One region of the Streptomyces sp. NPDC005863 genome, then DNA from elsewhere that is predicted to be linked to it. Evidence: riboswitches for the same ligand, from Rfam matches in the RefSeq annotation. Region 1 holds a riboswitch; each other region holds the start of a gene.
What was found. Region 1 has a riboswitch for thiamine pyrophosphate ahead of ACFYO9_RS00435 (thiamine ABC transporter substrate-binding protein). Riboswitches for the same ligand answer to the same signal wherever they lie in the genome.

Region 1 (7,285 bases):
GCAGGCCTGACCTCAGGTTCGGTAAGTGACGGCGGGGGCCCGATCGGCCCCCGCCGTTCACCCGTAGACCTTCGTAGATCTTTCAGACTCCGAGAGAGAAATTTCGATCATGGCGAACTACACCGCCGCCGACGTCAAGAAGCTCCGTGAGCTCACGGGCGCCGGCATGATGGACTGCAAGAAGGCGCTCGACGAGGCCGAGGGCGACGTCGACAAGGCCGTCGAGGCGCTCCGCATCAAGGGCCAGAAGGGCGTCGCCAAGCGCGAGGGCCGTTCCGCCGAGAACGGCGCCGTGGTCTCCCTCATCGCCGACGACAACACCTCCGGTGTCATCGTCGAGCTGAAGTGCGAGACGGACTTCGTCGCCAAGGGCGACAAGTTCCAGGCCGTCGCGAACAACCTCGCCGCCCACATCGCCAAGACCTCCCCGGCCGACCTCGAGGCGCTGCTCGCCTCCGAGATCGAGGCCGGCAAGACCGTCCAGGCGTACGTCGACGAGGCCAACGCCAACCTCGGCGAGAAGATCGTCCTGGACCGCTTCGCGCAGTTCTCGGGCGCGTACGTCGCCGCGTACATGCACCGCACGATGCCCGACCTGCCCCCGCAGATCGGTGTCCTCGTCGAGCTCGACAAGGCCGACGCCGACGTGGCCAAGGGCATCGCCCAGCACATCGCCGCCTTCGCGCCGAAGTACCTCTCCCGCGAGGACGTCCCGGCGGACGTCGTCGAGTCGGAGCGTCGCGTCGCCGAGGAGACCACGCGCGCCGAGGGCAAGCCCGAGGCCGCCCTCCCGAAGATCGTCGAGGGTCGCGTCAACGGCTTCTTCAAGGAGGCCACCCTCCTCGGCCAGCCGTACGCGCTGGACAACAAGAAGTCGGTCGAGAAGGTTCTCGCCGAGGCCGGTGTCACCCTGAAGCGCTTCTCGCGCATCAAGGTCGGCATCTGAGTCCGTACCGCGATCGACGGTAGACCCCGCTAGGGTCGACAGCGGTCGCCCGCGCACGGTCCTCGTGTGCGACGTACGACCGCAGGATCTGACGAGGAGGCCACTGCCGAGCATGGGATGCGAACGACACCCCCGCCGGCAGTGGCCTTCTTCGCATGTGTGCCAAGTAAGAGAAGCGAGAACCACATGACCACCAAGGCCGACTCGAAGAGTGACGACGACAAAGTTGCCGGACGCTTTCTGCTGAAGCTCTCCGGCGAGGCGTTCGCCGGTGGAGGCGGCCTCGGGGTCGACCCCGACGTGGTGCACGCCATCGCCCGTGAGATCGCGGCGGTCGTACGGGACGGCGCGCAGGTCGCCGCCGTCATCGGCGGCGGCAACTTCTTCCGCGGCGCCGAGCTCCAGCAGCGCGGCATGGACCGGGCCCGCTCGGACTACATGGGCATGCTCGGCACCGTCATGAACTGCCTCGCCCTGCAGGACTTCCTGGAGAAGGAAGGCATCGACTGCCGCGTCCAGACCGCCATCACGATGGGCCAGGTCGCGGAGCCGTACATCCCGCTGCGTGCCGTGCGCCACCTGGAGAAGGGCCGTGTGGTCATCTTCGGTGCGGGCATGGGCATGCCGTACTTCTCCACCGACACCACCGCCGCGCAGCGCGCCCTGGAGATCGGCGCCGAGGCGCTGCTCATGGGCAAGAACGGCGTGGACGGGGTCTACGACTCCGACCCCAGGACCAACCCGGACGCGGTGAAGTACGACGCGCTCGGCTACGGCGAGGTCATCACCCAGGACCTGAAGGTCGCCGACATGACCGCGATCACGCTGTGCCGGGACAACAAGCTGCCCATCCTGGTCTTCGAGCTGCTCTCCGAGGGCAATATCGCCCGGGCCGTCAAGGGTGAGAAGATCGGCACACTCGTGGGCGACCAGGGAAGCCGGGCCTGACCCCAGGGACCTGGGCCTGCCTCAAGCGACGGGCGCGAGACGTCACTTGAGAGGGATGGACAAAGCCCTGCCGGTCGGACACCGTGCAGGAAAGAGACGCGACGCAGCCGGCCGCCCCGTGCTAGCCGGGCCTACTCAAGACACGCAGGAGCAAGTGGTGATCGAAGAGACCCTCCTCGAGGCCGAGGAGAAGATGGAGAAGGCCGTCGTGGTCGCCAAGGAGGACTTCGCCGCGATCCGCACCGGCCGTGCGCACCCGGCGATGTTCAACAAGATCGTGGCGGACTACTACGGCGCGCTGACGCCGATCAACCAGCTGGCCTCGTTCTCGGTGCCCGAGCCGCGGATGGCCGTGGTGACCCCGTTCGACAAGAGCGCGCTGCGCAACATCGAGCAGGCGATCCGCGACTCCGACCTCGGCGTCAACCCGAGCAACGACGGCAACATCATCCGGGTGACGTTCCCCGAGCTGACCCAGGACCGCCGCAAGGAGTTCATCAAGGTCGCCAAGACCAAGGCCGAGGACTCCAAGATCTCGATCCGTTCGATCCGTCGCAAGGCCAAGGAGGCCCTCGACAAGGCGATCAAGGACGGCGACATCGGCGAGGACGAGGGCCGCCGCGGCGAGAAGGAGCTCGACGACACCACCGCGAAGTACGTCACGCAGGTGGACGAGCTGCTCAAGCACAAGGAAGCCGAGCTGCTCGAAGTCTGAGGCTCGAGTCCGAGGAATCAGGGAACCGATTCGTGAACGACTCTTCCTGGGGGGCGCCGCCCAGAGCCGGGTATTGGGGGCCGCCCGACCAGGGACCCGGTCAGGGGGCGACCCCGCCAGGTCCCGCGTACGATGCGCAGGACGCGCTGTTTCCGTCCGAGACGCAGCCCATGCCCATCGTGCCCGACGTACCCGTGACCGGCTCACACCAGGACGACGGCCGGGGGGCCACTCGGACGGGCGGCCCCCTGTACCGTGACGAGCCCTCGCAGGAGCCCATGCCCAGCGCACCACAGCCGCAGCCGGCCCCGGCCGCCCCGCAGAAGAAGAGCGCGGGCCGCGACCTCGGGGCGGCCATAGGAGTCGGTGTGGGACTCGGCGCGGTGATCGTCGCGTCGCTGTTCATCGTGAAGGCCGTCTTCATCGGCGTCATAGCGGTGGCCGTCGTCGTCGGCCTCTGGGAGCTCACCTCGCGGCTCGAGGAGCGCAAGGGCATCAAGGCGCCGCTCGTGCCGCTCGCGGTGGGTGGCGCGGCGATGGTCGTCGCCGGTTACGTGCGCGGGGCCGAGGGTGCGTGGGTCGCGATGGCCCTCACCGCGCTCGCGGTCCTCGTCTGGCGGATGACCGAGCCGCCCGAGGGCTATCTGAAGGACGTCACGGCGGGGGTCTTCGCGGCCTTCTACGTCCCGTTCCTCGCGACGTTCGTGGCGCTGATGCTCACCGCCGACGACGGCCCGTACCGGGTGCTCACCTTCCTGCTCCTGACCGTGGTCAGCGACACGGGGGCGTACGCGATCGGCTGGCGCTTCGGCAAGCACAAGCTGGCGCCGCGCATCAGCCCCGGCAAGACCCGCGAGGGCCTGGTCGGCGCGGTCACCTTCGCGATGGCGGCGGGCGCGCTCTGTCTGCAGTTCCTCATCGACGACGGCGCCTGGTGGCAGGGCCTGGTGATCGGCTTCGCGGTCGCGGCGAGCGCGACGCTCGGTGACCTCGGCGAGTCGATGATCAAGCGGGACCTCGGCATCAAGGACATGGGCACGCTGCTGCCGGGCCACGGCGGCATCATGGACCGCCTGGACTCGCTCCTTCCGACGGCGCCCGTGGTGTGGCTGCTGCTCGTTCTCTTTGTCGGGTCAGGCTGAGGTGCACATCGTCTGACCTGCGTGTTCGTGGGTGAGGGGTCCGTTGTCCACAGGGCGGCGGGCCCCTCCTCGTATGTCTGCGACACTGGAAGGACCATGCCTGTACCCGGAGAACTCACCTTCGTCGCGCCCCGCGGAGCCAAGAAGCCGCCGCGGCACCTCGCCGACCTCACGCCCGCCGAGCGGAAGGAAGCCGTCGCCGCCACCGGCGAGAAGCCGTTCCGCGCCAAGCAGCTCTCGCAGCACTACTTCTCGCGGTATGCGCACGACCCGGCCGAGTGGACCGACATCCCGGCCGGGGCGCGCGAGAAGCTGCGGGAGGCGCTGCTGCCCGATCTGATGTCCGTGGTGCGGCACATCAGCTGTGACGACGACACGACCCGCAAGACGCTCTGGCGGCTCTTCGACGGGACGCTCGTCGAGTCCGTCCTGATGCGCTACCCGGACCGGGTCACCATGTGCATCAGCTCCCAGGCGGGCTGCGGCATGAACTGCCCGTTCTGCGCCACCGGACAGGCCGGCCTGGACCGGAACCTGTCGACCGGCGAGATCGTGCACCAGATCGTGGACGGCATGCGGGCGCTGCGGGACGGCGAGATCCCGGGCGGGCCCGCGCGGCTCTCCAACATCGTCTTCATGGGCATGGGCGAGCCGCTGGCCAACTACAACCGGGTGACCGGCGCGATCCGCCGGCTCACCGACCCGGAGCCGGACGGCCTCGGCCTCTCGCAGCGCGGGATCACGGTGTCGACGGTGGGGCTCGTGCCCGCCATCCACCGGCTCTCCGACGAGGGCTTCAAGTGCCGCCTCGCGATCTCGCTGCACGCGCCGGACGACGAGCTGCGCGACACCCTCGTCCCGGTGAACACGCGCTGGCAGGTGCGCGAGGTGCTCGACGCGGGCTGGGAGTACGCCGCGAAGTCGGGCCGTCGCCTCTCCATCGAGTACGCGCTGATCAGGGACATCAACGACCAGGCATGGCGTGGTGACCGGCTCGGGCGGATGCTCAAGGGCAAGCCGGTGCACGTCAACCTGATCCCGCTGAACCCGACGCCGGGCTCGAAGTGGACCGCCTCGCGGCCCGAGGACGAGAAGGCGTTCGTGGAGGCCATCGCCGCCCATGGCGTGCCGGTCACCATCCGGGACACCCGGGGCCAGGAGATCGACGGAGCGTGCGGCCAGCTCGCCGCGGCCGAGAGGTAGTCTGACGGGCGTGCGGGCGTACGCCTCGTACACACATCTGCATATTCCGACAGGGGAGCGCCACAGCGCTGAGAGTGCGGCACCTTGGACAGGTGGGCCGCAGACCCTCTGAACCTCGCCCAGGTCATTCTGGGTAGGAAGTTCGGGCATCACTCAAGCTGTAGCGTCCTGCCCGCGTGCCCCCGGCCCGCGGGCAGGGCCGCGTCTCTTCCTGGTCACCCAGGAGGAAATCCAGTGAGCACCACCAAGAAGGTCACGTCCACCGCGGTGGCGGTGGGCATCGGGCTCGTCGCCCTCTCCGCGTGCGGCAGCTCCGACGGCGGGTCGGGGAAGACCGACTCCAAGACCGTCACCCTCGTCAGCCACGACTCCTTCAACGTCTCCAAGGACGTGCTGAAGGACTTCGAGAAGCGGTCCGGGTACAAGGTCAGGGTCCTGAAGGACGGCGACGCGGGCGCCGCCGTGAACAAGGCGATCCTCTCCAAGGACAACCCGCAGGGCGACGTCTTCTTCGGCGTCGACAACACCCTGCTGTCGCGGGCGCTCGACAACGGGCTCTTCCAGCCGTACGAGGCCAAGGGCGCGGAGAAGATCAAGCCGGAGTTCCGCGTCGACGGGGACAAGCACCGGGTCACGCCCGTCGACAGCGGCGACATCTGCGTGAACTACGACAAGAAGTACTTCGCCGACAAGAAGCTGGCGCCGCCGAAGTCCTTCGAGGACCTGACGAAGCCCGCGTACAAGAACCTGCTCGTCACCGAGAACACCTCGACGTCGTCGCCCGGCCTCGGCTTCCTGCTCGGCACCGCCGCGAAGTACGGCGACCAGGGCTGGGAAGGCTACTGGAAGAAGCTCAAGGCCAACGGCGTCAAGGTCGTCGACGGCTGGGAGCAGGCCTACAACGAGGAGTTCTCCGGGTCGGCCGGCGGCAAGAAGGCCAAGGGCGACCGGCCGCTCGTCGTCTCCTATGCCTCCTCGCCGCCCGTCGAGGTGCTCTACGGGAAGCCGCAGCCCAAGGAGGCGCCGACCGGCGTCGCCACCGGCACCTGCTTCCGTCAGGTGGAGTACGCGGGCCTGCTCAGCCACGCGGGCAACACCAAGGGCGGCAAGGCGCTCCTGGACTTCCTCGCGGGCCGGAAGTTCCAGGAGGACATGCCGCTGAACATGTTCGTGAACCCGGTGCGCGAGGGCGCGAAGCTGCCCGCGCTCTTCACCGAGCACGGCGTCACGGTCGACAAGCCGCAGACCATGGATCCGAAGAAGATCGCCGACAATCGCGAGCCGTGGATCAAGTCGTGGACCTCGCTCGTACTGAAGTAGCGGCCAAGGCGAAGCCCCGCGAGGGCGCCGGCCCGGGGAGTGCGGCGCGGCTCGGCCTGATGGCCCTGCCCGTCGCGTTCTTCGCGCTCTTCTTCGCCTACCCGGTCACGGCGATCGTCGCGCGCGGGCTGCACATCGACGGCGGCTGGCGGTTCGGCCGGATCGTGGACGTCCTCGGGCAGTCCGACATCCGGCACGTGCTGTGGTTCACCACCTGGCAGGCGCTCGCCTCGACCGCGCTCACGCTGCTGATCGCGCTCCCCGGCGCGTACGTCTTCGCGCGCTTCGACTTCCCCGGCAAGCAGGTGCTGCGGGCGGTCGTCACCGTGCCGTTCGTGCTGCCCACGGTCGTCGTCGGGACCGCGTTCCTCGCGCTGATCGGGCGCGGCGGGCTCTTCGACGAGCTGTGGGGGGTGCGTCTGGACACCACGGTCTGGGCGATCCTCCTCGCGCACGTCTTCTTCAACTACGCGGTCGTCGTGCGCACCGTCGGCGGGCTCTGGTCCCAGCTCGACCCGCGCCAGGAGGAGGCCGCGCGGATGCTCGGCGCCTCGCGCTGGACGGCGTGGCGGACGGTGACGCTCCCCGCCCTTGGCCCCGCGGTGGCCGCCGCCGCGCTCATGGTCTTCCTCTTCACCTTCACCTCATTCGGCGTCGTGCAGATCCTCGGCGGACCCGCGTACTCGACGCTCGAAGTGGAGATCTACCGGCAGACCGCCCAGCTCCTCGACCTGCCGACGGCGGCCGTCCTGACCATCGTGCAGTTCGTGGCGGTGGGCCTGATCCTCGCCATCCACGCGTGGACGGTGCGGCGGCGCGAGAGCGCGCTGAAGCTCGTCGACGCCTCGGCGGTGGCGCGCCGTCCGCGCGGCGCCGGACAGTGGACGCTGCTCGGCGCCGTCCTGGCGACGGTCGCCCTGCTGATCCTGCTGCCGCTCGGGGTGCTGATCCAGCGCTCCCTCGACGGCCCCGACGGCTACGGATTCACCTACTACCGGGAGCTGACCTCGG
Region 2 (7,285 bases), on a different contig from region 1:
CGACGTCCTTGGAGTCGTTGGCGTGCACGAGCTTCAGACGGCCCTCGCCGACCGTGTCCACCAGGAGGTCGAGGGTCTGCTTCATGCCGCTCGGCCCTGTCAGGTCGTGGCCCGCGGCGAAGATGTGGCAGGTGTCCAGGCAGACGCCCAGCTTGGGGTGGGCGTCCAGCGCCTCGAAGTACGGCCCGAAGTCCCAGGTGCGGGAGCAGAGCGAGGCGCCCTGGCCCGCGGTCGACTCCAGGAGCAGGAAGGGGTCGTCGTCGTGCGTCAGCTCGTCCAGCAGCGGCAGCATCCGCTCGCGCACCTGGTGCAGGGCGACGGCGCGGTCCCGGCCGCCGGTCGCCGAACCGGTGTGCACGACGACGCCGAGTGCGCCGATCTCGCGGGCCCGGCGCAGCGAGTGGCGCAGGGACTCCACGGACTTCTCGACGGTCGCCTCGGTGTGCGAGCCGAAGTTGATGAGGTACGGCGCGTGCACGTACGCGGGGATCCGCTCGGCGGCGCAGGCGGCGCGGAACGCCTCGTCCTGCCGGGGGTTGCCGGGCGGGGTGGCCCAGCCGCGCGGGTTGGCGACGAAGACCTGCACGGCTTCGGCGCCGAGGTCACGGGCGTACGAGAGGCCGACCGTGGCGAGGCCGCCGGCCACGGGGACATGGCCGCCGACGGGATTGCGGGACGGCACGGGGGAAACGCTGGGGGACTTTTCGCTGCTCACGCCGTCCAGGGTGGCACGGGCGCGGGAGTGCTCGGTCAGCGGTTCCGGGTGGGGTGCGGGGGACCCGTACCGACAGCGGGCCGGGGCGCCCGGCCCCGGCCCGCGTCTCAGCGGATGGTGATCGTGATCGTCGAGTTCTTGGGCGCCTGGTCGCCGCCGTCCACCGACTGCTTCTTCACGGTGTCGCCGAAGAGGCCCAGCAGCCCGCGGTCCTCGTCGACCTCGAAGCCGGCGGCCTCCAGCTTGTCGCTGGCGTCGTCCACGTTCATGCCGGTGACGTCCGGGACCTCGATCATCGGCGGGCCCTTGGAGATGGTCAGGGTGACCGTGTCGCCCTCGGCGAGCGAGCGGCCCTCGGCGGGCGACTGCTTGGCCACATCGCCCTTGTCCTCCTCCTCGGAGGTGACCCACTTCTCGGCGATCTCGACCTTGAGCCCGGCGTCCTCCAGGTCGGCCGTGGCGTCGGCCCGGGACTCTCCGACCACCCCGGGGACCTCGACCGCGCGGCCCTTGCTGACGACGAGCGCGACGGCCGAGCCCGCCTTGCGGGTGAAGCCGGTGCGCGGGTCCGTGCTGATCACGGAGCCCTTCTTGACGTCGTCGCTGAAGCCCTTGGTGACCATGCCCGGCGCGAGCCCCGCGTTCTTGAGCTCCCTCTTCGCCGTGTCCAGCGGGATGTTCTTCACGTCGGGGACCTTGACGGTGTCCGGGCCCATCGAGACGGTCAGCGTCACCTTGTCGTTCTGCCGGATGCGGTCGCCCGCGGCGGGGTCGCTCGCCATGACGGTGCCGCGCTTGTCCGTGTCGCTGTACTTGCGCTTGATGTCGCCCACTTCGAGCCCGGCCTCGTCCAGCCGCTGCTTCGCCTGCGCCTCGGTCTTCGAGAGGACCGGCGGGACCTTCGTGAACTGGCCGGAATTGATGTACCAGATGCCGGTGCCGAGTCCGAGGACGAGCAGGACGCCGGCTATCACGGCGATCATGCGGCGGCGCGGGTCGAACCGGCGCCGGGAGGTCCGGTGCGCGGCGGGCGGCGCGGGCGGTGCGGGCGGCGGGGTCGCGAGGATGCTGGTGCGGTTCAGCTCGTCCTGACCGCCTTGTCCGGCGTGACCGCTTTGACTGCCCTGATCGTCCCGTCCGCCCTCCGCGGGCAGCGGGAGCCGGCCGGAGCGGGCCGCGCGCGGGATCACCGTCGTGCGGTCCTCGGCGTCGTCGTGCGCCGTCGCGTGCGCCTGCGGCGGCACCGCGTCGAGCTGCTCCTCGGTGAGGGTCGCTCGCGCCTCCCTGAGCTGGGCGAGGAGCGCCACCGCGTCGTACGGACGGACGTCCGGGGTGCGCGCCGTGGCGGAGGCGACCAGCTCGTCGAGCGCGAAGGGCAGCCCCGGGACGGCCGCCGACGGGGGCGGTACGTCCTCGTTGAGGTGCTGGTAGAGGACCTGGGCGGGGGAGTCCCCGGAGTGCGGCTTGGCGCCGGTCAGCATCTCGTAGAGCACGACTCCGCAGGCGTACACGTCCACGCGGGTGTCCGACGTGCCGTGCTCGATCTGCTCGGGGGCGAGGTAGGAGACGGTGCCGAGGATCGTGCCGGTGGTGTTGGTGACGGTGTCGACCGCGCGTACGAGGCCGAAGTCGGCGACCTTGACCCGGCCGTCGTCCCCTATGAGGACGTTCTCCGGCTTCATGTCGCGGTGCACGAAGCCCGCGCGGTGCGCGGCGCCGAGCGCGGCGAGGACCGGTTCCAGGATGTCGAGCGCCGCCCGCGGCTGCAGGGCCCCGCGCTCGCGCAGCACGTCGCGCAGGGTGCAGCCCGCGACGTACTCCATCGCGAGGTACACGTACGACCCGTCCGTGCCCTGGTCGAAGACGCCGACCACGTTCGGGTGCGAGAGGCGGGCCACCGACTTCGCCTCGCGGATGAAGCGGTCGACGAAGGAGGCGTCGGCCGCCAGCGTCGGATGCATCACCTTGAGCGCGAGCACGCGGTCGAGGCGGGTGTCCACGGCCCGGTAGACCGTGGCCATCCCGCCGACCGCGACGCGTCCGTCGATGCGGTAACGGCTGTCGAGCAGCTGCCCGACGAGCGGGTCCTGAAGGGTCGTGTCCACGCAGGGGAGTCTACGAGGCGCCGCCGACGCCTCCAGCGGCCCGGGCGCTTCCGGGCGGGACTGCAGCCGAGCTGTGACGCTCCCGCCCACACCGTACGGGCCGCTGCCATCGAGGTCGGCAGGCCCGCCGCTCCGGACCGAGGTCAGAAGGCCGGCCGCTCCGGATCGAGCCGGGCCATGCCCGCCACGGGCGAGGACGCCTCCGCGAAGTGCCGCCGCGGGATCCGCCCGGCCCGGTGCGCGAGCCGCCCCGCCTCCACGCCGTGCCGCATCGCCTCCGCCATCAGCACCGGCTCCTGCGCCCGGGTCACCGCGGAGGCGAGCATCACACCCGCGCACCCCAGCTCCATGGCGATCGTCGCGTCGGACGCCGTGCCCGCGCCCGCGTCGAGGATGACCGGCACGCGCGCGTGCTCCACGATCAGCTGGAAGTTGTGCGGGTTGCGGATGCCGAGCCCGGAGCCGATGGGCGAGCCGAGCGGCATGATCGCCGCGCACCCCACGTCCTGCAGCTTCCGCGCGAGCACCGGGTCGTCATTGGTGTACGGCAGCACGGTGAAGCCGTCGTCCACCAGGATCTCGGCGGCGTCCAGGAGCTCGACGGGGTCGGGCAACAGGGTGCGCTCGTCGGCGATCACCTCCAGCTTCACCAGGTCCGTGCCGAGCGCCTCACGCGCGAGACGTGCGGTCAGGACGGCCTCGCCCGCGGTGAAGCAGCCCGCTGTGTTGGGCAGGACGCGGATGCCGAGCCGGTCGAGGACGGAGAGCACCGAACCCTGCACGCCCGGGTCGAGGCGGCGCATCGCGACCGTGGTCAGCTCGGTGCCGGACGCGACGAGGGAGCGCTCGAGGACGTCGAGGCTCGGCGCGCCGCCCGTGCCCATGATCAGGCGCGAGGAGAAGGTGAGCCCGCCGATGACGAAGGGGTCGTCTGCCATGGTTCAGCCTCCCTGGACGGCGGTGAGTACTTCGACGCGGTCACCCTCGGCGAGCGGCGTGCGGGGCCACTGCGCGCGCGGGACGACGGTTTCGTTGACGGCGGCGGCGACACCGGAGTGCGCGGTGGAGAGCGTGGCGACGAGGGCGTCGAGCGTGGTGCCCGAGGCCACCTCCCGTGCTTCTCCGTTGACGGAAACGGCGAACGGCGTGCTCATACGGGCTGCTCCGTGAAGGACTGCGGGCGGGGCGGAAGGGGTGCGGGGCTCTCGGCGGCGGCGCCGTCGAAGCGGCGCGGGGTGAACGGGCGCGCCTCCTCGGGCAGTTCACCGGTGGTCAGCACGTGCGCCATCACGTCCCCCGTGAGCGGCGTCAGCAGGACGCCGTTGCGGTAGTGGCCGGTGGCCAGGTGGAGGCCGGGCAGCCGCGTGGGACCGAGCAGCGGCGCGTTGTCGGGCGAGCCGGGCCGCAGCCCCGCGAGGGTCTCGGTGAGCGGCAGCTCCGTGATGCCGGGCACCAGCTCGTGGGCGTCCCGCAGCAGCTCGTACACGCCGCCCGCGGTGACCGTGGTGTCCCAGCCGAGCTCCTCGGTGGTCGCGCCGACGACGAGCTCGCCGCTCTCGCGCGGTACGAGGTAGAGGTGGCTGCCGCGCACCACGGCCCGCACGGTGCGGCTCAGGAACGGCGCGTACGCCTTCGGCACCGTCAGCCGCAGCACCTGTCCCTTGACCGGGCGGACCGGCGGCAGGACGTCGTCCGGGACGCCGGCGAGGCGCCCGCTGAGGCTGCCCGCCGCGAGCACGGTCTGCGCCGCGCCGAGCTCGGTGCCGTCCGCGAGGACCACCCCGGCCGCCCGGTCGCGTACGACGCACAGGCGCTCGGCCCGGGCGCGGTGGAAGACCACACCGGCCCGCTCGCAGGCCACCATGAGCGCCGCGGTGAGCCGGCGCGGGTCGACCTGATGATCGCCGTCGACGCGCAGCCCGCCGCGCACACCCGGCGCCAGCATCGGCTCAAGGCGGCGGCACTCGCGGCCGCTCAGCCACTGCGACTCGAGACCCGAACGGTGCTGCAGGGCGAGCAGTTCGCGCAGGTGGGCGCGGTCGTCGGAGTCGAGCGCGACGGCGAGCGTGCCGCACGCGCGGTAGCCGAGGTCGCGCCCGCTCGCCTCGGCCAGCTCCGCGGCGAAGGCCGGATAGCGGCGCGCGGAGGCCAGATTGAGGGCGAGCAGCGTCTCCTCGCCGTAGTGCAGCTCGGTGACGGCGGCCAGCATGCCCGCCGCGACCCGCGCCGCGCCGCCGCCGGGCTCGGGGTCGACGACCGCGACGGAGAGCCCGCGCTGTGCGGTGCGCCAGGCCGTGACCAGGCCGATGACACCGCCCCCGACGACGAGGACGTCACAGGTCGCGGACGACGCGGTCGTACGGGGATGTGTCGTCTGTGGTGGATGCATGGGCGTCCAGCCCCTCCCTTCGCCGGCATGACCCGGATCAGGTTCGTACGGTCGGAGGCCGTCCCAGCCTCCCTCTCAGCCCGGTGCGTCCGGGCTCCCGCGAGTGCTCTGCACCGGCCACCCTAGCCCGTCGCCCCGCGCGGCAGTAGGGGAGCCGTCCGGGTACGGGCGGTGACGGTGTGTCAGAGATCTCCTGCCCCGCGCCTGCGGGCGCTCTTGCCCGCCGCCCTACAGTGATCGGGTGAGCGACCAGCAGAGGCAGAGCGCGAATCAGGGGCAGTCGGAGCGGCGCGTCGTCATCGTCGGCGCGGGGATGGCCGGCGTGCAGACCGCGGTGGCACTGCGCGAGCAGGGGTTCACCGGCGCGGTCACCGTCGTCGGGGCCGAGCCGCACCAGCCGTACGACAGGCCGCCGCTGTCCAAGGCGGTGCTGCTCGGCAAGGCGGAGGGCTCCGCCTTCGACATCGACTTCGAGGCGCTCGGCATCGAGCTGAGCCTGGGCCGCACGGTCACCGGGGTCCGCCCCGCCGACCACGCCCTGGACACCGCGGACGGCCCCCTCGGCTACGACGTCCTGGTCCTTGCGACCGGCGCCGAGCCCATCACGCTGCCCGGCACCGAGGGCGTGCCCGGCGTCCATCTGCTGCGCACCCTGGACGACGCCGCGCGGCTGCGCCCGGTCCTCGCCGAGCAGCACGACGTCGTGGTGGTCGGGGCGGGCTGGATCGGCGCCGAGTTCGCGACGGCCGCGCGCGAGGCGGGCTGCGCGGTCACCGTCGTGGAGGCCGCGGCACGGCCCCTCGCCGGGGCGCTCCCCGAGGCGGTCGCGGCCCCCATGGCGGGCTGGTACGCGGACTCCGGAGCGGTGCTGCGCACCCGCGCGCGCGTGGCCCGCGTCGAGCCGGGCGCGGTCGTCCTGGCCGACGGCACCCGGCTGCCCGCGGGCGCCGTGGTCGTCGGCATCGGGGCCCGCCCCGCCACCGGCTGGCTGACCGGCTCCGGCATCGAGCTCGGTGCGCACCGCGAGGTCGTGACCGACGACCGCCTGCACACGTCGGCGCCCGACGTGTACGCGGTCGGCGACTGCGCGTCCTTCCCCTCCGCGCGGTACGGCGAACGCCTCCTCGTGCACCACTGGGACAACGCCCTGCAGGGCCCGCGCACCGTGGCGGCGAACATCATCGGCGAGACGCCGGCCCCGTACGACCCGGTGCCGTACTTCTGGTCGGAGCAGTTCGGCCGCTTCGTGCAGTACGCGGGCCACCACGAGGGCGCCGACGAGCTGGTGTGGCGGGGCGACCCGACGGGCATGGCCTGGTCGGTGTGCTGGCTGCGGGACGGCGCCCTGGTCGCGGTCCTCGCGGTGGGCCGCCCGAGGGACCTGGCCCAGGGCCGCCGGCTCATCGAGTCGTCGACGCCGCTGGACCCGGCCCTGGTGGTGGACGCGTCGGTGCCCCTGAAGAAGGCGGCCCTCTGAAGCGGGCGTCTGAAGAAGACAGTCCTGTGAGGCGGGCGTCAGAAGAAGGCGTCCGCCCCCGCCATCCGCCCAAGGCCCCCGGCCAGAGATACCCTGGGCCTGTGACCGAGATTGACACGAAGACCGACGCGCTCGTCCCCGCCTGGCTGTACCTCCCCGACATCGCGGAAATGCTCGATGTCGAGGTGACCCGTGTGCGCCAGCTGGTCAAGGAGGGCACGCTGATCGCCGTACGCCGTGGTGAGAACCGCGCGCTGCAGGTGCCGGCGGCCTTCATCGACGGCGACAAGGTCGTCAAGGGCCTCGCCGGGACCCTGACGCTCCTGAGGGACGACGGTTTCTCCGACGAAGAGATGATCGAGTGGCTCTTCACCCCCGACCCGACCCTGCCCGGCACCCCCGCGCAGGCGCTGAGCGAGAATCGCGGCACGGAGGTGAAGCGCCGCGCCCAGGCGCTCGCCGTCTGACCTGAACACACCGTCCGGAGTGCGGGGCGCGTGACCTCACACGCCCCGCGCCCCCGGACGCCACCGACAACGGGGGGACTTTCCCATGGCTGCCGCTGCCGCCGATCACCGCGCTCAGCTCGCCGACGCCCG
Region 3 (7,285 bases), on a different contig from region 1:
AGTGGGCAGGCCGAGCGGGGAAGGCGACGTACGGGTGGAGCCCACCGACTCCACGAAGCTCGACGAGGCGCTGATCAGGCTTCAGGTCGGCGCGGACCAGGCGCTGTTCCGGGTGGGTATCCCGCCGCTGCTCGCCTTTCTCGACCGCACGGACAAGCTGGTGCCGCTCGGACAGGAGCGGGCGCTCGCCGGCTTCGACACGCATCTCGACGAGGCGCTCGACAGGATCCTCGCCGAGGAGCAGAACGCAGGCTGACTTCTAGGTCAACTGCGCGGTCCAGGTGGCATTTTGGTGCATTTCATGGCATCGGGATTGGCGCGAAATGGTCAGCGCTTACGGCGACGTCCCTTGCCGCCACGTGAGGGTCGCGGAACACCGGCACCCACGCCCGACCCGACACCCGCACCAGCCCCAACACCCGCACCAGCCCCACCCCCGGCACCTACACCCCCAGCACCACCACCACCCCCGGCACCACCACCCCCGGTACCGACACCCAGCCCGGAGGCCGCACCGCTCCCCGAGCCGGATGTGCGGTCCGCCGAGACGACCAGGGCGGCCAGCGCGGTTGTCACCGGCACCGAGGCGACCAGGCCGATCGAGCCGATGAGGGTACGCACGATCTCCTCGGCGACCAATTCGCTGTTGGCCACCGTGCCCACACTGGACTGGGCGATGGAGAAGAGCAGAAGGAGGGGCAGCGCGGCGCCCGCGTAGGCGAGGACGAGGGTGTTGACGACCGAGGCGATGTGGTCGCGGCCGATGCGGATGCCCGCCCGGTAGAGGCCGCGCCAGCCCATCGTCGGGTTGGCCTGATGCAGTTCCCAGACGGCGGAGGTCTGGGTGACCGTCACGTCGTCGAGGACGCCGAGCGAGCCGATGATGACGCCCGCGAGGAGGAGGCCGCTCATGTCGATGGACGGGTACAGGCCATGGATGAGGCCGGTGTTGTCGTCCGTGTTGCCGGTCAGCGAGGCCCAGCCGATGAAGAGGGAGCCGAGAAAACCGATCAGGAGGAGGGAGATGAGCGTGCCGAGCACCGCGACCGACGTACGGGCCGTGAGGCCGTGGCAGAGATAGAGCGCGATCAGCATGATGGCGCTCGCCCCGATCACCGCCACCACCAGCGGGTTCGAGCCCTGCAGGATGGCCGGCAGGATGAAGAAGGTGAGCACCAGGAAGCTGATGGCGAGGGCGACCAGGGCCATCACGCCGCGCAGCCGGCCCACCACGACGACGGCGAGGGCGAAGATGCCGGCGAGCAGCGCCATAGGGAGCTTGCGGTTCACGTCGGTGACGGAGTACTGGAGGCCTTCGGGGGCCTTGGGTTCGTAGGCGACCACCACCTTCTGACCCTGTTTCAGTTGCCGGGGGGAGTCCGGCTGGATGATCTCGGTGAAGGTGCGGCCCGTGTCGTCGCCGCTGGTGACCTCGACCGTGGCCCGCTTGCAGGTGCCCGCCGCCCGGGACTGCGCGGACTGGCCTTCGGCGGTGGAGGTGTCGCCGTTCGGCGGGGTCTGCGAGGGGTTGAGGTCCTTGCAGGGGAGCTCCTGCATCTTCGTGACCTTCGCCGACTGGGTCTGCCGGTCGAAGCCGACGCCGGTGCGCTCGTGCCCGGGTGTGCCTCCCGGCCACAGCACCGCCAGGCCCACGACGACCGCGGCGGCGAAGGGGATCAGGATCGCGGCGATGACCTTGCGCAGATGCTGGGAGACGGGGGCGGCCGGACCGTGACTGTGCGAGTGGCCGTGACCTCCGTTGCCGTGACCGCCGTGACCGCCGTCTCCATGCCCGCCATGATCTCCGTTGCCGTGCACGCCGTGACCGTGTTCAGGGGGCGTGGCGTGACGGTCGGAGGGTGGGACGGGGGCGGGGTGTCCGGATGGGGGGTGAGAGGGCGGCGGGAGCGGCGGCTCTGTGGTGGTCACTGCCCGATCATCGCAAGAACGGAGGGGGCCCTCTGTTCAGCGCGCCCGACATGACGCTAGCGTGGAGCCACCTTTGCAATCGCGGGAGCTCGGAGCACCGGGCTGAGAGGGCGCTGACCTCCGTACGAAACGGCACGAATGTGCACGAGCCGTACGGGATCCGCTGCGTCGACCGCCGAACCTGTTACCGGGTAATGCCGGCGTAGGGAGTAGGTCTCATGACCACATCGGACGCACGCACGCCTGCCTCCAGCAGCGACAACAGCACCGCCGCAGCTGACGAGGCCGGGAAGTCCATCGGCTGGCACAAGGCGTATGTCGAGGGTTCGCGCCCCGACCTGCGCGTGCCGGTCCGCCAGGTGCACCTGACCAACGGCAAGGCCGTCACCCTGTACGACACCTCAGGTCCGTACACCGACCCGTCGGCCGAGACCGACGTCCGCCGCGGTCTGCCGCCGCTGCGGGAGAACTGGATCATCGCCCGCGGCGACACCGAGGAGTACGTCGGACGGCCGCCCCGGCCCGAGGACGACGGGCTCAAGCACACCTCACCGCGAGGTGGCCTCAAGAACCTCGACGCGGTCTTCCCCGGCCGCCCCCGTCAGCCGCGCCGCGCCCGCGAGGGGCAGGCGGTGACGCAGCTCGCGTACGCGCGCCGCGGCGAGATCACGCCCGAGATGGAGTTCATCGGGATCCGCGAGAACCTCGACCCCGAGGTCGTGCGGGCGGAGGTCGCCGCGGGGCGCGCGGTGATCCCGGCGAACGTCAACCACCCGGAGATCGAGCCGATGATCATCGGCAAGAAGTTCCTGGTGAAGGTGAACGCCAACATCGGGAACTCCGCGGTCACCTCGTCCATCGAGGAGGAGGTGGACAAGATGACGTGGGCGACCAAGTGGGGCGCCGACACGGTCATGGATCTGTCCACCGGCCGCAACATCCACACCACCCGCGAGTGGGTCCTGCGCAACTCCCCCGTGCCGATCGGCACCGTGCCGCTCTACCAGGCCCTGGAGAAGGTCGACGGCAAGGCCGAGGAGCTGACCTGGGAGATCTACAAGGACACGGTCATCGAGCAGGCCGAGCAGGGCGTGGACTACATGACGGTGCACGCGGGAGTGCGCCTTCCGTACGTGCCGCTCACCGCGCGCCGCAAGACCGGCATCGTCTCGCGCGGCGGTTCGATCATGGCGGCCTGGTGTCTGGCGCACCACAAGGAGAGCTTCCTCTACGAGCACTTCGAGGAGCTCTGCGAGATCCTCGCGGCGTACGACGTGACGTACTCGCTGGGTGACGGGCTGCGGCCCGGTTCGATCGCGGACGCCAACGACGAGGCGCAGTTCGCCGAGCTCAGGACGCTCGGGGAACTCAACACGATCGCCAAGCGTCACAACGTACAGACGATGATCGAGGGCCCCGGGCACGTCCCGATGCACAAGATCAAGGAGAACATCGACCTTCAGCAGGAGATCTGCGAGGAGGCGCCGTTCTACACGCTCGGCCCGCTGACCACGGACATCGCGCCCGCCTACGACCACATCACCTCCGGCATCGGCGCCGCGATGATCGGCTGGTGGGGCACGGCGATGCTCTGTTACGTCACCCCCAAGGAGCACCTGGGCCTGCCCAACCGGGACGACGTGAAGACCGGTGTCATCACGTACAAGATCGCGGCGCACGCGGCGGACCTCGCCAAGGGGCATCCGGGCGCGCAGGACTGGGACGACGCGCTCTCGGACGCGCGCTTCGAGTTCCGCTGGGAGGACCAGTTCAATCTGGCCCTCGACCCGGTCACGGCACGGGAGTTCCACGACGAGACGCTGCCGGCCGAGCCCGCCAAGACGGCGCACTTCTGCTCGATGTGCGGGCCGAAGTTCTGCAGCATGAAGATCTCGCAGGACATCCGGCGTCAGCACGGCGGCGATCTCGGTGAGGCGGACATCGAGGCGGGGATGGAGCAGAAGTCCAAGGAGTTCGTGGCGGCGGGCAACCGGGTCTACCTGCCGATCGCCGACTGACCGACCGCGCGGGCGGGCCGGCCGCAAGGGACGAGGCAGCCGCAAGAGACGAGGCAGCCGCAACGGACGCGGCAGCCGCAACGGAACGCCACCGGCACCCGGCCGGTGGCGTCCCACCACGTTCCACCACGCCCACCGCGGCCTGCGCAGGGCAAACCGCCCACCTGGCGTCGTCGTCCTGTCGCCGTCGGCGCGCCTCCCCTGCGCGTCCGACCTGGACGACGCCTCCCCGAGCGTCACCGCTCGCCATTCGCCGGCGGCGACACTTCGACAGCGGACCCGGACCCGGGCCCGCTACTCCGGCTTGTGGTCGGGCCCGCCGAAATCGGGGCTGGAGAAGTCGGGGCTCGAGTAGCTCGGCCGCGAACCCGCGGCCGGGCCACCCTCCGGGCTGCTGAACCCCGGCCGGTGATAACCGAGTTGCGGCATCCGGCCGTGACCGCCGGAGGCGCCCGCCCCGGCCCCGGAACCCGACGCCGACGTCCGGGCGGCGGGAGCCGCGCCCGGGTCGGTCAGCGCCTCGCGGAGGAACGGCACGACGCCGCGTTCGAGGAGCGCCCGGCCCCAGTCCTCTCTGGCGCGGGAGACCTCCTCGTACCGCTCGCCGTGCAGTTCGGCCTGGAGCGAGGTGGAGCCGTTGCGCAGAGCGGTCAGGAGCAGACCGACCGCCGCGACCAGGATGCCCCCGGCGGTGAGCGCGCCGAACAGCCAGCCCACCGTGAGCAGGGTGTCCGCGAAGGCGGGCTCCGGGGTGAGCATCTTCAGGATGTAGCCGACGAGCAGGAAGATCGCGGCGGCCGCCCCGGCGAGGACGGGTGCGAGGACCGCGACGACGGCGATCGCCCCGGCTCCCGCTGCCGCCGGTTCCGCCACCTCGCCCATCGTGGTGGCGAGGCTGAGGCCGCCGGAGCCCGACTCCGCGGCGCTCTGTCCGTTCCCTTCACGGATCGATGTGGACGTCGGTCGAGGTTCGCGCAACTCCTCGCGAACCTGCACGTAGTGCGCGTACTCGGCCGCTGCCGCAGCCGTGATCAGTGCTGTCGCGTTCAGGGCCATGGTGCGCAGTTGTTCGGTGTTGAGCCGCTGGCCTACTGCGGCGAGTTCGGGACGGTCAGGTGCGTTGCGCAGCGCCTCGTCGAGGATCCGCTCGTACTCGGGGCGGTCCTCATTGAGCAGGTGTGGAGCGCTGTTCATGTGCATCCCCCGATGCTCCGTAGGGCTGAGGCTCGCATGGCTACGAGCCGTTGGGCAGAAACGGAGGGGAGCCTGCTACGGATAAGCCGATGGTAGAGCCGTGACCGCGTGCGGTGACAGGGGGTTTCCGGAAATTGCCCCCCTGGCCAGCGTGATCGTGTAGGGGGGCGCCTGCCCAGGTAACGCTCAGATACCCAGGGGGAGTTGGCGGACCAGTAGCTTTCCGGCCATGGTCACTCCGCCGTCCATGGCGATGGCGAGACCGTCGGCGTAGACGTGCGGGCCCTCGATGACGGGGCCGCCGCCGTCCGACTCGTCCTCGGAGCCGACGTCGCCCAGGAGGTACGGGATGGGGCTGTGGCCGTGGACGATGCGTGTGCCGCCGTAGACGTCCAGGAGTTCGCGGGCGGCCGAGGGGCCCGACTCGTCGCGGAAGGCGAAGCGCTTGGTGAACTTGCGGAAGAGGTCCCAGCACTCGTCGGCGTCATTGCGCGTGAGGGTCTCCCGGATGGTGTCGTTCACCGCCTCGATCGAGTCGCCGTAATCCAGATAGGCGGTCGTGTCGGAGTGCACGAGCAGGTGGCCGTCGGCCTCCTCCATCGCGTCCAGGCGGGCCATCCACTGCAGGTGGTGGTCCTCCAGGCGCTCCATGTCGGACTTCTGCCCGCCGTTGAGCAGCCAGGCCGCCTGGAAGGTGGCGGTGCCCGCGCCGGAGTTGACGGGGGTGTCGCCGAACCGCTTGGCGCCGAGCAGGAGCAGCTCGTGGTTGCCCATCAGCGCCTTGCAGTAGCCGCCGGCGGCGGCGGCCTCGGCGGACAGTCGCATCACGAGGTCGATGACGCCGATGCCGTCGGGCCCGCGGTCGGTGAAGTCGCCGAGGAACCACAGGCGCGCGTTGCCCGCGGCCCAGTTGCCCTCGGCGTCGACGAGGCCCTGCTCCTGGAGGGCCGCGACGAGCTCGTCCAGATATCCGTGCACGTCGCCGACGACGAACAGCGGTCCGTGCTCGTCGCCCGGCCGCGGCTGCGGGGGCTCCGGCATGACCTGGACCTGCACCTGGACGGTGTCGCCCCGGTTGATGACCGGCAGGTCGCGCTGGGTCGGGGTGTAGCCGTCACCCGGCCCCTCACCAGGCCCTTCGCCCGGCGCCTCGGCGGGCGCGCCGGGGCTCACCGGGCCGGGGCCGGTCGTCTCATGGACGTACGCCGGTACGCGGAAGTCGCGCAGCGTCGCCGTCCGCACATCGGGTCCCTGACCGGCCCCCTGAGTCATCGACCCCTCCACCACCATTGCGCCGCATCTGCACCGAGATCGGACTGCCTGGTCGCAGCGGCCCTCGGTGTCGTCCGCCCATCATAGGAATGCGGCTCCCGCTGTGTGGTGCACCAGGGGTGGTGAATCGGTCCCGGACCCCGGTTCACCGCGGATTTCTCCCGAATTGGGCAGAGGTTTCCCCCTGATTCCCCCCTGGCCGGGGGGAGGAAGTCGGCCTCTGCCCGTTGCCGGGGTCCGGGCGGGAGCGGTCAGCCGTGTCCGGAGGAGCGGGGCGGGCTGACCGTCGTGCGCGGTGGACGTCGCTCGGACGAGGTGCGCACGATCAGTTCGGTCGGTATCACCTGCTCGACGGGCCGGCCCGCGTCCAGGCCCTCGATGGCGTCGATCAGGAGCTGGACGACGGCCGTGCCGATCCGCCGCGGTTTAAGCGAGAGCGTGGTGATGGGCGGCTCCGTGGTGGCGTACACCGTGGACTCGCTGCAGCAGACGAGCAGCAGATCGTCGGGGACGCGCAGGCCGTACCGCCGGGCGGCGGCGAGCAGGTCGGTGCCGTTGGGGTCGAAGAGGCCGTAGACGGCGTCGGGCCGGTCGGGCCTGGCGAGCAGCCGGTCGGCGGCGACGGCGCCCGCGCACGGGTCGTGCGCGGGATAGGACTCGTAGACCGGGTCCTGGCCGACGCGTTCGCACCAACGCAGGTAGGCGGTGGTGGAGAGGTGGGTGTACGTGTCCGTGGTGGTGCCGGTGAGGAGGCCGATCCGGCGGGCGCCGGCGGCGGCGAGGTGGTCGAGGATCCCCAGGACCGCCGCCTCGTGGTCGTTGTCGACCCAGGCGGTGACCGGGAGCGAACCCGCCGGGCGGCCGTCGGAGAC

Region 2: another riboswitch for thiamine pyrophosphate. It lies ahead of thiO (glycine oxidase ThiO); the one in region 1 lies ahead of ACFYO9_RS00435 (thiamine ABC transporter substrate-binding protein).
Region 3: another riboswitch for thiamine pyrophosphate. It lies ahead of thiC (phosphomethylpyrimidine synthase ThiC); the one in region 1 lies ahead of ACFYO9_RS00435 (thiamine ABC transporter substrate-binding protein).

The regions. Positions count from the first base shown of each region.
Region 1 is NZ_JBIAII010000001.1:115,992-123,276, reverse strand. It holds gene rpsB (30S ribosomal protein S2) at 1-10, shown strand, start outside; gene tsf (translation elongation factor Ts) at 110-946, shown strand; gene pyrH (UMP kinase) at 1,133-1,894, shown strand; gene frr (ribosome recycling factor) at 2,052-2,609, shown strand; gene ACFYO9_RS00445 (phosphatidate cytidylyltransferase) at 2,642-3,751, shown strand; gene rlmN (23S rRNA (adenine(2503)-C(2))-methyltransferase RlmN) at 3,848-4,954, shown strand; TPP riboswitch at 4,996-5,112, shown strand; gene ACFYO9_RS00435 (thiamine ABC transporter substrate-binding protein) at 5,189-6,274, shown strand; gene ACFYO9_RS00430 (ABC transporter permease) at 6,250-7,285, shown strand, end outside.
Region 2 is NZ_JBIAII010000003.1:161,374-168,658, reverse strand. It holds gene ACFYO9_RS13135 (deoxyribonuclease IV) at 1-715, opposite strand, end outside; gene pknB (Stk1 family PASTA domain-containing Ser/Thr kinase) at 823-2,820, opposite strand; gene ACFYO9_RS13125 (thiazole synthase) at 2,964-3,758, opposite strand; gene thiS (sulfur carrier protein ThiS) at 3,762-3,974, opposite strand; gene thiO (glycine oxidase ThiO) at 3,971-5,209, opposite strand; TPP riboswitch at 5,207-5,320, opposite strand; gene ACFYO9_RS13110 (FAD-dependent oxidoreductase) at 5,451-6,686, shown strand; gene ACFYO9_RS13105 (Rv2175c family DNA-binding protein) at 6,788-7,153, shown strand; gene thiE (thiamine phosphate synthase) at 7,239-7,285, shown strand, end outside.
Region 3 is NZ_JBIAII010000007.1:249,107-256,391, forward strand. It holds gene ACFYO9_RS24915 (SsgA family sporulation/cell division regulator) at 1-256, shown strand, start outside; gene ACFYO9_RS24920 (YibE/F family protein) at 328-1,929, opposite strand; TPP riboswitch at 2,001-2,155, shown strand; gene thiC (phosphomethylpyrimidine synthase ThiC) at 2,148-3,947, shown strand; gene ACFYO9_RS24930 (hypothetical protein) at 4,242-5,147, opposite strand; gene ACFYO9_RS24935 (metallophosphoesterase) at 5,328-6,413, opposite strand; gene ACFYO9_RS24940 (LacI family DNA-binding transcriptional regulator) at 6,665-7,285, opposite strand, start outside.